DNA from 2 places in the Centipeda dianae genome. Region 1 is predicted to be linked to the other one. Evidence: riboswitches for the same ligand, from Rfam matches in the RefSeq annotation. Region 1 holds a riboswitch; the other holds the start of a gene.
What was found. A riboswitch is a leader RNA that binds a small molecule or an ion and turns the genes downstream of it on or off. The one in region 1 is predicted to bind thiamine pyrophosphate.
Positions count from the first base shown of each region.

Region 2: another riboswitch for thiamine pyrophosphate. It lies ahead of thiM (hydroxyethylthiazole kinase); the one in region 1 lies ahead of thiC (phosphomethylpyrimidine synthase ThiC).

Region 1 is NZ_CP128650.1:1,635,315-1,638,722, forward strand. Features, by position in the region: gene uvrA (excinuclease ABC subunit UvrA) at 1-1,266, opposite strand, end outside; TPP riboswitch at 1,355-1,451, shown strand; gene thiC (phosphomethylpyrimidine synthase ThiC) at 1,502-2,806, shown strand; gene QU667_RS11630 (secretion protein HlyD) at 2,803-2,946, opposite strand; gene uvrB (excinuclease ABC subunit UvrB) at 3,038-3,408, opposite strand, start outside.
Region 2 is NZ_CP128650.1:259,529-262,936, reverse strand. Features, by position in the region: gene QU667_RS01355 (pyridoxamine 5'-phosphate oxidase family protein) at 1-37, shown strand, start outside; gene thiD (bifunctional hydroxymethylpyrimidine kinase/phosphomethylpyrimidine kinase) at 221-1,024, opposite strand; gene thiM (hydroxyethylthiazole kinase) at 1,037-1,858, opposite strand; TPP riboswitch at 1,924-2,030, opposite strand; gene QU667_RS01340 (PRC-barrel domain-containing protein) at 2,039-3,061, opposite strand; gene QU667_RS01335 (conjugal transfer protein TraD) at 3,089-3,408, opposite strand, start outside.

The DNA of each region.
Region 1 (3,408 bases):
GCCAATCGTGACGGCAAGCGTCTCGGGCTTCAACCGTGCGCCGTGGCATGCCGTACACGGGGTCTCCGTCATATAGTCCTCGTAGCTCTCGCGCATCTCCTCCGAGTCCGTCTCGCGGTAGCGGCGTGCAAGCGTGGGCAGAACGCCCTCGTACGGAACGTTGTATTCCTTCTCCTCGCCGAACATATTCGTGTACTGAAAGGAGATCTCCTCATCCGAACCGTAGAGCAGCAGCTTTTGCATCTTCTTGTCCATGCGGTTCCACTGCGTGTGCTCGTCATAGTCATGCGCGCGCAGCAGTGCCGTAATCGCACGCATCCCGTACGAGTTCGGATTTTTGGACAGGGGGGCAAAAACACCGTCCGCTACGCTGAGTGTCGGGTCGGGTACGACAAGTTCCTCATCGAACTCCTTGTGACTGCCGAGTCCCGTACAGACGGGACACGCGCCGAACGGGCTGTTAAACGAAAACATACGCGGCGCAATCTCGGGGAGAGAGATGCCGCAGTCCACACAGGCGAAATTCTCGCTGAACATGAGGAGCTCCCCGTCCACCACCTGCACGTAGACCACACCGCCGCCCGCACGCAGAGCCGTTTCCAGAGAGTCTGTCAGACGGCTCTCCATGCCCGCACGCACAACAAGGCGATCCACCACAATCTCGATCGTATGCTTTTTCTGCTTTTCAAGGGTGATTTCCTCGCCGAGGTCGCGCAGTTCGCCATCGATGCGCACGCGCACATAGCCGTCGCGGCGGATCTGGTCGAGGATCTTGCGGTGCTCGCCCTTTTTCCCGCGCACGAGCTGCGCCATGATGAGCAGCTTCGTCCCCTCGGGCTGCGTCATGATGGCATCCACCATCTGATCGACGCTCTGCTGCGCAATGGGCTTGCCGCAGCTCGGGCAGTGCGGCCGCCCCGCACGCGCGTAGAGCAGACGCAGATAGTCATAGACCTCCGTCACCGTGCCCACCGTCGAGCGCGGGTTGTGGCTCGTCGTCTTTTGGTCAATCGAGATCGCAGGCGACAGCCCCTCGATATTGTCCACGTCAGGCTTGTCCATCTGTCCGAGGAACTGCCGCGCATACGCAGACAGCGACTCCACATAGCGGCGCTGCCCCTCGGCGTAGATCGTGTCAAACGCGAGCGAGGATTTCCCCGAGCCCGAGAGCCCCGTCACGACAACGAGCTTGTCGCGCGGGATCTCCACGTTGATATTCTTTAGATTATGGGCGCGTGCGCCCTCGATTTTGATACTTTCGTTCATATTTCCCTCCATTTATTTGGATCAAGTGACTGAAGTTTTTCAATCTTGTTTTTCATGCGCAGCGATGATATAATAACAGAAAATTACATATTTCCACTAGGGGAGCGTTATTGCTGAGAGATCTTCGGATCGACCCTTGGAACCTGTTGGGTAATGCCTGCGTAGGGAAGTGGCTTTGTTTGTTGTTGCCGTTCGGTCTATGCCGGACGGTTTTTGTATTTTAGGAGGCAGTTTTATGGCAACGCAGATGCAGCGTGCACGCGCGGGGGAAATTACGGAGGAGATGCGTATTGTCGCAGAGGAGGAACGGGTGACGCCGGAGTTCGTACGCGAGAGCGTGGCAGCAGGACGGATTGTGATTCCCGCGAACACGGAACACAAGGGGCTCCGTCCGCGCGGGGTTGGCGCAGGGCTGCGCGTCAAAGTGAACGCGAACATCGGTACATCGAACGTATTCCCCGCAGTTGAGCCGGAACTTGCGAAACTGGACGAAGCCGTCCGCTGCGGTGCTGACGCTGTGATGGATCTCTCGACGGGGGATCATATCGACGTATCACGCCAGCGGATCATCGCCCACTCCCCTGTCATGGTTGGGACAGTTCCACTCTACGAAGCGACCGTGGTTGCGATCCGAAACCACGGCGCAGTGATTGAAATGACGGATACGGATCTCTTTCATGTAATCGAGCAGCAGGCGCGGGATGGAGCAGACTTCCTAACACTGCACTGCGGCGTAACGCGCTCTGCCATCGAGCATATGAAGCACGAGGGACGCGTCATGGATATTGTGAGCCGCGGCGGGTCGTTCATTGCGGGCTGGATGCTCCACCACGATAAGGAAAACCCGTTGTATGAGCGTTACGACGACATCCTCGACATCTGCGAGAAATACGATGTGACGATCAGCCTTGGCGACGGAATGCGCCCCGGCTGTCTCGCAGATGCAACAGATCGCTGCCAAATCACGGAACTGCTCACACTCGGAGCGCTTGTGGATCGCGCATGGGCGCGCGGCGTTCAGGTGATGGTAGAGGGTCCGGGTCACGTGCCGTTCGATCAGATCGCATCAAACATGAAGCTCGAAAAGGAACTCTGCCACAACGCGCCATTCTATGTTCTCGGCCCTCTCGTGACGGACATCGCACCGGGATACGATCACATTACCTCGGCGATCGGCGGGACACTTGCCGCCGTAAATGGGGCAGATTTTATCTGCTATGTGACGCCTGCGGAACATCTGGGACTGCCGACCATCGAGGACGTGCATACGGGCGTTATCACGGCACGGATAGCGGCACATTCAGCTGATCTCGTGCGCGGCGTACCGGGCGCGTGGGAGTGGGATCTCGCAATGGCGAAGGCACGCAAGGCTCTGGATTGGGAGAAGCAGATGACGCTTGCAATCGACCCCGACCTTGCCCGCAGAAAACGCGGAGCGCGCAACGAGGAGGGTGCGGAGGCGTGCTCCATGTGCGGGAATTACTGTTCGGTGAAGCTCCTCGGACAGTATTTGGGAAAGCCCGGAAACGGATCTTGTTAAGGAAGCACTGATAAATTCAGCGCCGCCATCTTGACGCATCTTTTTTGCCCGCACTGTGTCGACAAATCCTCCACATAGCTTTTGCTATGCGTCCGGTTTGTCTCCTTGTTCGGACGAAAAAATCTACGCCAATCTGGCAGACTTCATTTTATCAGCGATTCCTTAGAACACTTCTCCCCCAAAGAGTACCGCGTAAGTTGTTTTGTCAGATCATAGTGCTTTCCCTCACGCTTATTTTTTCTTCTTCGGCAGTTCGCCTTCCAGTTCCACAATCATGTCGCGGAGTTCTGCGGCACGCTCGAATTCAAGCGCACGCGATGCCTGCTGCATTTCGCGCAGGAGGCTCTTGACGAGGTTCTCGCGCTCCTTCTTGCCGAGCTTCTTCTTCGCCTTGCCGTCCTTTTTGCCATACAGTGCTCTGTCCTCGGCGGCGACGAGTGTCATCTCGATGAGCGGGACGATGGGCTTTTCGATGGTCTTGGGCGTGATGCCGTGCGCCGTGTTATACTCGCTCTGGATCGTGCGGCGGCGTTCCGTCTCGTCCATGGCACGCTGCATCGAGCCCGTGATGACATCGCCGTACATGATGACGTGCCCGCCCG
Region 2 (3,408 bases), 1.0 Mb from region 1:
CGTGGATATGAGGCACATCGAGCACATCCGGCTCTAACAATATGCTGTAAATATGTTGAGGGGAAGCCATATTCCGGCTTCCCCTCTTTTTTTGAACTTACGGAGCGAAAAATGCGTGCGGCAACATCGCCCCCGCGCAAATCCATTCAATCCCGCCGCAGCTTTGGCAGCAGGAAGCGCAGGAGGACGTAGGCGAGGGTGCGCCTGCGGGTGCGTGTGTCTAGCATATAAATTCACTCCTCAAATCAAATCCATGCGCGAGCGGGCCGCTGCCCGCGCCGAGGTCGAGCCCCGCAGCGAGCGCGCCCGAGAGGTATGCCTTCGCGCGTTCGACTGCCGTATCCAAGTCCATGCCGCGTGCGAGGTTCGCGGCAATCGCACTGGAAAGGGTGCAGCCCGTTCCATGGGTGTTTGTGGTCGCAATGCGCCGTCCCTCGAACCATCGCGCACCGTTTCCATCGACGAGCAGATCGTTCGCATCGTCGACGCTGTGTCCCCCCTTCATCAGGACGGCGGTATGCGTGCGCTCGTAGATCCGCGTCGCCGCTGCGGTCATATGGGTGCGGTCGGTGATGCGCAGGTCGGACAACACCTCCGCCTCGGGGATGTTCGGCGTGATGATGGTCGCACGCGGCAGGAGCAACGATACGAGTGCCGCAACGGCATCTTCGCTGATGAGCCGCGCCCCGCTCGTTGCGACCATGACGGGATCAACGACGACGTTCCGCGCATGGTATGCATCGAGCTTCTCCGCAATGATGCGGATGAGCGCAGCACCATGAGCCATGCCGATCTTTACGGCATCGGGCGGGATGTCGGTAAAGACGGCATCGAGCTGTGCCGCGAGGAATGCGGGCGGGACGCCTAGGATGTCCGTGACACCCGTGGTGTTCTGCGCAGTGAGTGCGGTGATTGCGCTCATGCCGTAAACGCCGTGCGCGGTCATGGTCTTGAGATCCGCTTGAATCCCCGCGCCGCCGCTCGAATCACTGCCCGCGATGGTGAGCGCCGTATACATTTTCATCGTACATCCTCCTCAGAGTTTCATAATGTTCATACGCGCGGCGAGTTCTTCGTCCGTCAGGCAATAAACAGCGTCAATGATCCGCGTGCGATAGGTCGCATTGCCGTCGCACTCCCCCATCTGCACCCATGCGATCTCGCCCGCCGCCCCCATGAGTGCGACGGTCTCGGCGGCTGCCGCGAGCGGATCGGACGGGACGGCGGCAAGGGCGGCGGCGAGGAGCGCGGAGAGCTGGCAGCCCGTGCCTGTGACACGTGCCATCTCCGCGCGTCCGTTTCGGATGGCATAGCAGTCGCTCCCGTTCGTCACGAGGTCGATTGCGCCCGTGACTGCGACGACTGCGCCCGTGCGTGCGGCAAAGGTGCGCAGAGCATCTGCCGAAGCCATGAGGTTTTCCTCGGTGACGGCATCCGCCGCACTCGCGTCAACGCCCTGTGTCGCGCCGCTCCCGACGGCAAGCGTGCGAATCTCAGAAATATTACCGCGAATCAAGGCAGGGCGAACCTCGTCCAAAATACGCAGTGCGGTCGCGGTGCGCAGCGCGCTCGCGCCTGCGCCGACGGGGTCGAGCACAACGGGATGACCAAGAACGCGTGCACGCTTTCCCGCTGCGATCATGCTCGGGATGGTTCGCGCGTTGAGTGTGCCGATGTTGAGGCAGAGCCCCGCACAGAGGGCGGTGATCTCCTCCACCTCCTCCGAATCGTCCGCCATGATGGGACGCGCCCCGATGGCGAGCAGGACGTTCGCCACGTCATTGACGGTGACATAGTTTGTAATGCAGTGGACGAGCGGGGATGCCGCGCGGATTTGGTCGAGGGTTCGTGTGTTCATGATATTTCCTCCGTCGTAAAAGTGATTTCACACAAAAAACGCGGCCATGCCAACTGACATAGCCGCGTGCTCTGCACATATATCCCTACGTTGGCATTATCCAAATCAGGTTGTGGGTCGGGACGCATCATCCCCTCTCAGCCGACTGCTGTCAGCTCCCCTTATTCGGTTTATATACGGTTACTGTGCGCTCATCGAGAGCTCGATGAACTTGTTGCCGAGCTTCGCCTTCTGCAGGACTTCCTCGGTGATGTCCGCGCCCGCCTCGACGATGACGACACCGTTGTCCATCTTGATCGTGCGTGTCGCCTTCTTGCCGAGCAGGAATCGGCGGTGACGATCCTCGTTCACGCGCTCCGCGCTCTTGTCCTCGGCGGGCTCTGCCGCAGCCGGAGCGGGTTCGGCCGGTGCCGGATCCTCAACCACCGCCATCGCAGGATGCGCCACCGGCGCGGGGGCTGGCTCAGGCTCAGGCATCGCCGGCGCGGCGGTCGGTGCCGGCTCCTCTGCAGGAGCTGCCGGAGCAGCGACAGGCGCGGCCTCCTCCATCGGGGGCTCCACCACAGGAGCAGCCTCCGCCACGGGTGCGGACTCCTCGATCACGGGCATCGCAGCGACGGGCGCAGCTTCTACGGCGGGAGTTTCCTCAATCACCGGCTCAGCCGCAGGCACAGGATCTGCGGGCGCTGTCACAGCGGGTGCCGCCGGTGCAGCCGCTGCGTCAGATTTTTTTCCGGCATCGCCCTCCGGGGAGATGACTGTGACTTCCTTTCCGAAGATGGAAACCTGATCCGCCGTCACCTCGGACGCCATGCCCTCCGGTGTCGTGATCTCGCACTTTTCGATGCTGCCGTCCTCGCCGATGAAGATCTCGGAGATCGTGCCCTGGATCACGCCCGAGCGCGTAATCGCCTTCGTCCCGATCACGCGGATGTTGTCGTCGAGCAGGGTCTCGAAATCGCCCGCCGCATCCAGCGTCAGGATGTTCTCGCTGTTGTTGATCGTGACGGCATCCTCGCCGACCGCAATGACATTATCATAGGGAATGAGCTTGACGCCGCGATACCAGTCCTCGTCCTCGATCGTGATCGCCGCTACAACGCGGTTCGGCGCGTCGATGAGCAGCGTCTTGCTCATGCCGAGCTCGCGTCCCTCGGTGATACTGATGACAGGAAGCCCCAGAATGTCAACGCTTTTCTTCATGTGTATTCCTCCATTTTACCAAAAATGTCAGGTTCTCAACTCCTGTGCCCGCCGATCCGCCTCGGCAAGCAGTTCCTTCGACACCTCGCCGAACGGCAGCGCAGGCGTCCCCTGCGCACGGAGCATATGGGAAACGACGGTCAAGGCTCTGCGGGAGCGCTCAAACTCCTGCACCATGACGGCGTTCTTTGCAATGACAGGGAGCGCACACGCCTCATCAAAGAGGGCGAGCGCCGCTTCGTAGTCCCCAAAACGCTTGTAGAGCGTCGTGAGCTCGATGATGAGATACGGGACATAGGAGTCGTCCGGATAGCGTGCAAGTGCACGGCGATATGCCGCAACGGCCC